One region of the Arthrobacter sp. CMU6 genome, then DNA from elsewhere that is predicted to be linked to it. Evidence: riboswitches for the same ligand, from Rfam matches in the RefSeq annotation. Region 1 holds a riboswitch; the other holds the start of a gene.
What was found. A riboswitch is a leader RNA that binds a small molecule or an ion and turns the genes downstream of it on or off. The one in region 1 is predicted to bind thiamine pyrophosphate.

Region 1 (5,070 bases):
GTCCTCGGAGACGTGCGGAACCTTGAAGCGGCCCACACGGATGTAGGTGGGCCGCGGGTCGGCCACGGCGTTGCGCACGGCGGCGCGGGTCTGTGCTCCGTCGGCGGGAACGACGATGTCCAGGCCCGGTAGTGCCCTCAGCCAGGAGAAGTCCTCGACGGAGTGGTGGGTCGGGCCGAGTTCGCCATAGGCCATGCCCGGGCTCATGCCGCACAGGATGACCTTGTGCTGGCTGTAGGCCACGTCTGCCTTGATCTGCTCCAGGGAACGACCTGTCAGGAAGGGTCCCGCTGCGCACACGAAGGGAATGAAGCCGGCGTTGGCCAGACCGGCGCCGACGCCGACCATGTTCTGCTCGGCGATGCCGACGTTGATCAGCCGGTCCGGGAACTCGTCACGGAATTTGGTCAGGTTGCTGGAGCCGACTGAGTCGTTGCACACGGCGACGACTCGGTCGTTGGTGCGGGCCAGCTTGATGAGTTCGTCCGCGAAGTCCTGGCGGTTGTCGAACGTGGGTGCGTCGGTCTGCACGGTTGTTGTCGTCATGACAGCTCCTGGAAAGCCTGAAGGGTTTGTTCTTTGGACGGTACTTTGTGATGCCACTCGACGCGGTCTTCAATGAAGGAGACGCCTTTGCCCTTGACGGTGTTGGCGATGATGGCGACGGGGGAACCCGTGGTGGATGGGCTCAGTGCCTCGATGAGTTCGTTGTAGTTGTGGCCGTCGACGATCCGCACTTCCATGCCGAAGGCGGCAAGCCGGGCATCGAGCGGGTCCAGTCCGTTCGTTTCTTCCGTCCGCGCGCCCTGCTGGAGCCGGTTGCGGTCAACGACGAGGGTCAGGTTGTCCAGCTTGTGGTGGGAGGCCGACATCAGCGCCTCCCAGTTGCTGCCTTCCTGCATTTCACCGTCGCCCGTGACGACGAAGACGCGGGTGCCGGTACCCAGCAGCTTGGCACCGATTGCCGTGCCGACGGCCACCGGGAGGCCATGGCCCAGCGGGCCGGTATTCGTTTCGACACCCGGGACCTTCACCCTGTTCGGGTGTCCGTTCAGCGCCGACAGCGGCGCCATGAAGGTGTCCAGTTCTGAGACCGGGAAGAAGCCGCTGTGCGCCAGGGTCGAGTACAGCGCGGCTGCACAGTGGCCCTTGCTGAGGATGAAGTGGTCGCGGTCTTCCTTGCGGTGATCCTCGGGATCGACGTTCATGACAGCGTCAAAAAGCACCGTCAGGATGTCCGTGACGGAGAAGTCTCCACCGATGTGCCCCTGGCCTGAGTCGGAAATCATTTTCAGGATCGAGCGGCGGGTGGTCTGGGCACGCTCGTGCAACTTCTTGGAGCGGAAGTCGGCGTCACCGGCCAACACCTCTTGGCGGAGGGACCGCCAGGATGCGGCCTGGGAAGCATCTGCAGTTAACATTTTGCATATCCATTCAGTAGTGACTGTATGTGAATCCATGTTACCCACCCCACAATTCGAGTGTCAATAGACGGGGTGGAGGACAGGTTCCCAGCGGAGCATCCTCAAGGATCGCCTCAGTGGCAGTGGTAATCGACGCAGGCTGGAGAGTTCTTGCGGCCGGCAGCGTGTGGGCTTGCCGCTCTGCGGGGGCTGGCGACATTCCTAGGGCGTACCGTTGAGCTGACTGGACGCCGCTGTGGTTTCGGACGCACGAACGTGTATAAATGGGACCAGCCCACCAAGGGCAGATTCATTACGACAGGGGAGCGCCGCCGTCGGGCATCACTGGCACAGCCAGGAAGCCGCGGGTGGGCGCTGAGAGTGCGGACAACCGCAGACCCTCGAACCTGATCCGGCTAGTACCGGCGCAAGGGAGTCGAGTTCTCAAAGTGTCCGGCCGCAGGCACCCCAAAGCCAGCAGCCGGGGAGCGCTTTCCCCTCCTGATCCTCAGGAGGACCATCATGACAACAGCAACAGCTAAAAAGTCCGGGTACAACTGGCGCGTGGCCGACATCGTGGTGGCGGCGCTGATCGCCGTCGCCGGAGGTGTCATTTTCTGGGCCTGGTCCCAGGGCGCCAACCTCATCTCCGCACCACTGAACGCGGTCTACCCGCCCCTGACCGGCCTGTACGCCGGCGGCTGGATGATCCCGGCGGTGCTGGGCATGCTCATCATCCGCAAGCCCGGTGCCGCGCTGTTCTGCGAAACGGTGGCAGCCACGGGCGAGCTGATCATGGGTTCGCAGTACGGCACCACGGTGCTGATCTCCGGCGTGCTGCAGGGCCTGGGTGCGGAGCTGGTGTTCGCCGCGTTCCGGTACAAGAAGTTCAACCTGCCCGTCTCGCTGCTGGCGGGTGCCGGCGCCGGGCTGTTCTGCGGCCTGAACGACTCGTTCGCCCCGTGGGGCTGGAACATCGCCTACGCCGCCGGGGACAAGCTGGCTTACATCATCTTCACCGCCATCTCCGGCGCCATCATCGCCGGCGCGCTGTCCTGGATCGCCACCCGCGGTCTGGCCAAGACCGGCGTGCTGAGCTCCTTCGCGTCCCGCAAGGCAGCCACAGAGCCCGTATTTTCCTAAATCCCTGGACCAGCAAGACTTCCCGCCGTACAGCCGGTCGCATCAGAGGGCGCCCGCTCAATTGAACAGGAATCAACAACTGTGACTTCACCCAATGACCTTCCCCGTGTCCATATCGCCACCGACCACGCCGGCATGGAGCTGAGTGCCCACTTGGTCAAACACTTGTCGGAGAAGGGTTATGCCGTCGTGGATCACGGACCCAAGGAATACGATGCTTTGGACGACTACCCGGCGTTCTGCATCACTGCAGCGCAAGCGGTGGTAACGGACCAGGAAGCGGGCGTGCACGCTCTTGGCATCGTCCTGGGCGGTTCCGGGAACGGGGAGCAAATCGCCGCCAACAAGGTCAAGGGGGTGCGGGCAGCCCTCGCTTGGAACCACTCCACCGCCACGCTGGCCCGACAGCACAATGACGCCAATGTCGTGGCAGTGGGCGGACGCCAGCACAGCGTCGAGGAGGCCGCGGCCCTGATCGAAGCCTTCCTGCAGGAACCCTTCAGCAACGACCAGCGCCACATCCGCCGCATCGGAAAAATTGCCTCCTACGAGAACACCGGCGAAGTGGTTGAGTAACTCCTGCTAGACCCTGGCGGTGCCCATGGAAGGGTGCACCGCCAAGAGCTCCTCCGGATCACTGAGTCCGCGTCCCGCCCCGCTGCCTGGACACATATGCGCCGAGGTCAGTATCAGCATGAAAGAATCCTCCAATGACCTCCCAAAGAAAGGAACTACCCTTGTCACCTCTGGACACTTCCTCCTTCCGCGTAGCGATTGTTAGCGCCCAATGGCATGCTGACATCGTTGATCGCGCCGTCGACAGCTTTCAAACGCGGCTCAAGGAACTTGGCATCACCAACGTCGATGTCCACCAAGTGCCCGGGGCCTACGAAATTCCGCTACTCGTCCGACGGCTCGCAGCGTCCGGCCAATACGACGGCATCGCCACCTCTGCCCTCGTAGTTGACGGAGGTATTTACCGCCACGAATTCGTCGCACAAAGTGTCGTGGACGCCCTGATGAGAGTGCAACTGGAAACGGACGTACCGGTATTCTCCGGTGTCTTAACTCCTCACCATTTTCACGAGCACGAAGAGCATCGCAACCAGTTTTCCCAGCATTTCGTGACCAAGGGGAAAGAACTGGCAGACGCTCTCGCCTCAACTCTTACAACGTTGGCGTCCCTGTAAGTCTGACTCTGGCGTAATATCCGCCATCAGCCTCCAAACTCGGAAGGGGCGCGGGCCTCCCGTTGGAGCTTCTGCCGAGTTAGCGATGGCGGCGGTGTCACCATGCGGGGCGATGTTTGGCCGATATAAGGCGTTATGGAAAGGCTTCGGGTCACCAGAACGTCCCTGGGGGACGTACGGTCATGCCAGAAAATACGTGACCACTGACCTTGGCCAAGAAGGGCCGTCGGCCAAAGACAAGCGTGCCGATCAATCGTTGGGCAGCCCCCCTTGTGAAGGCCAGCGTGACATAACATCGGCTATCGTGTCCAAATCCTTAGGCTTAGGCTTGATCTGGAATGTTTCCAACTCCTAGGGAGCCTGTCAGCACACTGCTGAAAGGCTCCCTAATTCATGGCACACATTTCCGCGCCATCCGCCGCGAGAAGTTGAAATTCGCCTGCGTGCGGCAGAGCATTCCTGTGGCGCCGCTTTTTCCACCACACTTCTGGCCGCTTCTTAACGCGATAACCGATATTCCGTCAAGCTAGCTGCGGTGTCCGGTTTGGTTGTACTTCACCTCGGGACAGCTGATGGCCTCCGGCGGGCGTCTCAAGAGCGGCCCAGCGGAGAGGGAGCTGAGGAGTCAGGTCGTACTGCGACCTCAGGACGTCATCGATCGACGTTTGCCCTGCCAGCGGGGGAGAAGCCCTCTGCCGTTCTCTCCATTTGTCCCTTCGAGACTCACCTCGACCCTACGGGCGTTGCGTGGGTGTGCCCAGCTGAGACACGGCTGCTGTCGGTGCTTTTCTCGAAATAGGGATTCACAATCCTATTGGCATGCCCGGTCGTCTGAGCAAGGCTCTGGAGGGCAGCAAGATGCTGCTGGCAAGCACTACCTTCGCAGATCCTGCGGGATTCTATAGAAGGGCCCGCGGCTGTTGCCGACTTTTAGACCCCTAGGCCCGGGCTGAAGCGGTCGTTCCAGCGCCGGAGCTCTCCGTCCGGCTTAGCCTGCGAACGCTTCAGCTCCAGCAGTAGCCGGTCCCTATCAGTCAGGAGGTCCACGGGGCGGGAGCCGCCCAACTGCCTTGAGGGCGTGACCATCCAGGGCGTGAAGTAGTTGTGTGGAACCTGCAGCTCCATGGCCCTGACGAACAGCGCCGTCACCGTGGAGTGCAGTTGCCCGCCGGGAAGGAACTGGAAGCCGGGGCAGTAGGTGCCGTGGCCAATAAACACGCGGACCAGTTGCCGCATGGCCGGTTCAGGGTTCTCTATGAGCTCGGTGAGGCGGCCCCGAACCTGTTCCAGGGACGGGAGGGTGAACTCGGCGCGGATACTGTCCCAGACCGAGT
Region 2 (5,070 bases), on a different contig from region 1:
CACCCGTGGGGCGGGCCGTACTTGGGGGTTCGAAAAGGACAGGATCCAGACGCGGAGAGAGGGGCCACGCAGATCGAGTACCTGTCTATTGTGCCAGATCGTCCGCGTTATTTCGACTTGACATGCGGACGGAGGCTTATGGCGCGCTAGGAGGACCAAACGTAGAGGCCGGTCCTGCTGCCTTCGTCCACGGTGCCGGCGAGCTCTGCCAGCTGCCGCACGTAGTTTTTGGCTTCCCCGGCACCAAAGGGCATGTCATCCTCCGCGGCCCAGCGTTCGGCCACATCATCCAAAACGTCGCCCTCACCCTCGGATTCGTAGGTGAGGAGCTCGGCCAGAGCCCGGACCATCGCGGCCGGCACGCCCAGAAGTGAGTCGCTTGCCACGTCCACCATGGCCAGCTCGTAGTCCGCGCCCGCAGCGTGCACCGCGGCGCCGGCGAGGTCGCCGAGCTGCTCGATCTCAAAATCACTGATGCCGGCAATCCGGATGCCGTCCCCGGCAGCGGCGCCGCCTTCCAGCGCCTCTGCACGCTTGAGGGCGTCATTGTGGGTGGCGACAAACACTTCGGTGAAGCCCATGGATTCGTCCTCATTGCGTCGGCGGTGCATGCCCCGGCAGCGGCGGTGCCGGCCGGGGCTCTTCGAATGTCAGCCTAACCCAACCGGGTCCGCCGGGCTTAGCGCACTGGCTTATCGGACTGCAGCCTTACCGGACAGCAACGCGGAGGCGGTTGCGCCACGGATCCTCGAAGCGGAGCTCGGCGCCGGTGTGGTGCGATTCGACTCCGGCGACCCTGAGACGGTCGGCGAGGGCGCCGACGTCGTCCCCGGACGGGACCTCGATCAGGACCTCGCCGAGGCCCAGCGTATCCCGGCGCGGACCGGCACCCCGGCTGTTCCAGACATTCATGGCCATGTGATGGTGGTAGCCGCCAGCGGACACAAAGAGGGCCTGGCCGTGCCAGCCAGCCGTTTTTTCGAACCCCAGGGTGCCGACGTAGAAGTCATGGGCGGACTGGACGTCACCAACCTGCAAATGGACGTGCCCCACCCCCGCGTCGGCGCCGCGCTGGCCTTCCACGGACTCCTGCGTGAGGTGCTCCTGGAGGTACTTCTGCGGCGGCAGCGCCAGGCTGTCCATGACTACATTCTTGCCGTCCCAGGACCAGGCCTCGCGGGGACGGTCCCAGTAGAGCTCGATCCCGTTGCCTTCGGGGTCGGTGAAATAGAACGCCTCGCTCACCAGATGGTCGGCGCTGCCCACAAAGGACTGCGGCTCGTACTGGGCCGCGCTGGCAATGGTGGCGGCCAGCGAGGACTGTTCTTCGAACAGGAGCGCCGTGTGGAAGAGTCCGGCCTCGCCCCGGCCGGGAATGGTGAGGCCCGGAGCGGGAGCAAGGTGCACCAGCGGCGTCGTGCGCCGGCCAAGGTAGAGGCCGCCGTCCTGCTCGGCAACGACATCCAGGCCGAGAGCGCGCTGGTAGTAATCGGTCATGAGCTTCATGTCGCCCACCTTGAGCATGACGGTGCCCATGGTGAGGTCGGCAGGAAGCAAGTCCTGGCTGCTGTCTGCTGCTGTCATTGAATACTCCCGAATGTCCGGACCACCGGATTTCGGCGGCCTCTACATCTCTAAATTACTTGAAGCTTCAATTTATTCCTAATGCACGATCTTTCCCCGAAGCACCACATTCGCAAGGTTCCGGATGGTCTCCGGCACGGCGCGGGGGTCCTCCCGGCAGACTACGACGTCGGCGGCCGCCCCTTCCGCCAGGCCGTCGGCCCCCAGCCAGCGGCGCGCACGCCAGCAGGCCGCGTCCAGCGCCGCCGGCGCCGGAATCCCGGCGGCGTGAAGTTCGAGGATTTCGTCCGCAATACGGCCGTGGCGGATCACGCTGCCGGCGTCCGTTCCCGCGTAAATGTCGACGCCGGCCTCGTAGGCTTCCAGGATGCGCTCGCGACGGCGGTCCCACAGTGCGCGCATGTGTTCCGCATACCGCGGAAACTTCGGCTCGGCCTGGGCGGCGATGTCCGGGAAGGTGGCGATATTGATGAGTGTCGGCACGATCGGCACCTGCTGGTCGACCAGCCGCGGAATGTGCCGTGGCAGCAGGCCGGTGGCGTGTTCGATGCAGTCGATACCGGCGTCCAGCATGTCATCGAGGGTGTCCTCGCCGAAGCAGTGCGCCGTGACCCTCGCCCCTTCGTCGTGGGCGGCGCGGACGGCGTCCCGCACGGCTTCGGCCGGGAATGATGGCGCGAGGTCGCCGGCGGCCCGGTCGATCCAGTCCCCCACCAGCTTGACCCAGCCGTCGCCTTCCCGCGCCTGCTTGCGCACCGCCTCCACGAGGCCCTCCGGCTCGACTTCCACCGCGAAGTTCCTCAGGTACCGGCGGGACCGGGCCACGTGCCGTCCCGCCCTGATGATCCGCGGGATGTCGGCGCGCTGCTGGAGCCACCGGGTGTCGCTGGCGGCCCCGGCGTCCCGGACAAGGAGAGTGCCGGCGTCGCGGTCCGTGATGGCCTGGCGGTACGCGACGTCGTCGTCCACAGGACCGCCCGGGCCCAGTCCGATGTGGCAGTGGGCATCCGCGAAACCGGGCAGGACCCAGCCGTCCAGGACGGCGTCCGGCCGTTGCCCCGGAGGATTGAACGTCAGCTTCCCGTCCACGGCCCAGAGCCCGCGGCGTTCCTCGTCCGCAGCAGTGAGCACGGGTCCGCTGAATTCGATGATGTACGCCATGCTTCCAGCCTAATCGGCTCCCGCCACCGGGATCCTGACCTTTCCGGCGCGGGCTTCACGGTAGACGGGCACAATCCGGCGTGTGGTAGCTTCGTCTACGACCACACGGGTGCCCCTGCAGGGGCTGAGATCAGGCTGGTGCAGCCTGCGACCGTTGAACCTGTCCGGGTAATGCCGGCGAAGGAAGTGAGCAGTAAATTGAGCACCCAGAAACCACAGCTGACCCCTACCCAAATTGATTCAGCCCAAATCAGTGCAGCCCAGAGTGAAGCCGCCGGAAGTACCACGCAGTCACTGAAATCCCATTCACTGGCGTATCTGGAGGGGGACGGCCTGCGGGTTCCGGTAACGGAAATCGCCCTGGAGCCTTCACCTAACGGCGAGCAGAACGCTCCGCTGCGGGTTTACCGCACGGCGGGTCCGGGCAGCGACCCGGTGGTGGGCCTCGCGCCGTTCCGTTCGGAATGGATTGCGGCACGGGCAGACACCGAGACGTACCACGGACGTGAACGGAATCTGCTCGACGACGGCAAGTCGGCCGTGCGCCGTGGCGCGGCCTCCGCTGAATGGAAGGGCGCCAAGCCGGTGCCCCGCCGTGCGGTGGAAGGCAAGACTGTGACGCAGATGCACTATGCCCGGCAAGGCATCATCACCCCAGAAATGCGTTTCGTGGCCCTCCGCGAAAACTGCGATGTGGAACTGGTCCGCAGCGAACTCGCAGCCGGACGGGCCATCATCCCCAGCAACATCAACCACCCGGAATCGGAGCCGATGATCATCGGCAAGGCCTTCCTGGTGAAAATCAACGCCAACATCGGCAACTCGGCCGTCACCAGCTCCATTGCCGAGGAGGTGGACAAGCTGCAGTGGGCCACCCAGTGGGGCGCTGACACGGTCATGGACCTGTCCACGGGAGACGACATCCACACCACACGCGAATGGCTCATCCGCAACTCCCCCGTGCCGATCGGCACGGTGCCGATCTACCAGGCCCTGGAAAAGGTCAACGGCGAAGCGAACGCACTCACCTGGGAAATCTTCCGCGACACCGTCATCGAACAGTGCGAGCAGGGTGTGGACTACATGACAATCCACGCCGGCGTGCTGCTGCGGTACGTGCCGCTCACGGCGAACCGCGTGACCGGTATTGTTTCCCGCGGCGGCTCGATCATGGCCGGCTGGTGCCTTGCCCACCACCAGGAAAACTTCCTGTACACCCACTTTGACGAACTGTGCGAGATCTTCGCGAAGTACGACGTCGCCTTCTCACTGGGAGACGGCCTCCGGCCGGGCGCGACGGCGGATGCCAACGACGCCGCGCAGTTTGCCGAACTGGACACGCTGGCCGAGCTGACCCAGCGTGCCTGGGAGTACGACGTGCAGGTCATGGTGGAAGGTCCGGGGCACATCCCGTTCCATCTGGTACGTGAAAACGTTGAGCGCCAGCAGGAGCTTTGCAAGGGTGCGCCCTTCTACACCCTGGGACCGCTGGTTACGGACGTGGCCCCCGGATACGACCACATCACCTCGGCCATCGGCGCCACCGAAATCGCCCGCTACGGCACCGCCATGCTGTGCTACGTCACGCCCAAGGAACACCTGGGCCTGCCGAACAAGGACGACGTGAAGACCGGCGTCATCACGTACAAGATCGCCGCCCACGCTGCCGACCTTGCCAAGGGGCACCCCGGCGCGAACGAGCGGGATGACGCACTGTCCAAGGCCCGGTTCGAGTTCCGGTGGCGCGACCAGTTCGCGTTGTCGCTGGACCCGGTGACGGCCGAGTCCTTCCACGACGAGACACTGCCGGCGGAGCCTGCCAAGACGGCGCATTTCTGTTCGATGTGCGGGCCCAAATTCTGCTCCATGCGGATCAGCCAGGACATCCGGAACGAGTACGGCTCCGCCGAGGCGCAGGCCGCCCTCGCCGAGATGGCGGAGGGAATGCGCGAGAAGAGCCAGGAATTCCTCGCTGCGGGCGGAAAGGTGTACCTGCCTGAGCTTCGGCTTCCGGAGTCAGCCCGGAACTGACCGCTTTTGGGAGTTCCCGTCCGGCCGGCATTGGGGGCTGGCCGGGCGGGGTGTCCCGAAGGTTTGTCAGGGGGCCCCTGTCCCTCAGGATGCCCTGTCCCTCAGGATGCCCTAGGCTGCTGCCGCCGGCTGACCTCGGCGATGAACGACCTGATGTAGCGGTCGCCTTCCGGTGAGTCGTGGGGCCGGTGCCCGCCCGCAGCAATGCGGTGCAGGGCGCCCGTTTCCCGCAGGTACCCGGCGATTTCCTCGTACAAGGGCTCCCAACCGCCGGTGAGGACCAGAGTGGGAACA

Region 2: linked by a shared signal. The riboswitch ahead of thiC (phosphomethylpyrimidine synthase ThiC) and the one ahead of AC5RWD_RS03415 (ECF transporter S component) in region 1 are both predicted to bind thiamine pyrophosphate.

What each region holds. Positions count from the first base shown of each region.
Region 1 is NZ_JBNHFL010000003.1:189,946-195,015, forward strand. It holds gene AC5RWD_RS03405 (transketolase family protein) at 1-546, opposite strand, end outside; gene AC5RWD_RS03410 (transketolase) at 543-1,421, opposite strand; TPP riboswitch at 1,714-1,855, shown strand; gene AC5RWD_RS03415 (ECF transporter S component) at 1,926-2,546, shown strand; gene AC5RWD_RS03420 (ribose-5-phosphate isomerase) at 2,628-3,122, shown strand; gene AC5RWD_RS03425 (6,7-dimethyl-8-ribityllumazine synthase) at 3,284-3,736, shown strand; gene AC5RWD_RS03430 (hypothetical protein) at 4,667-5,070, opposite strand, start outside.
Region 2 is NZ_JBNHFL010000026.1:54,636-59,705, reverse strand. It holds gene AC5RWD_RS17410 (hypothetical protein) at 147-581, opposite strand; gene AC5RWD_RS17405 (VOC family protein) at 709-1,584, opposite strand; gene AC5RWD_RS17400 (amidohydrolase family protein) at 1,663-2,745, opposite strand; TPP riboswitch at 2,841-2,948, shown strand; gene thiC (phosphomethylpyrimidine synthase ThiC) at 2,944-4,776, shown strand; gene AC5RWD_RS17390 (alpha/beta fold hydrolase) at 4,878-5,070, opposite strand, start outside.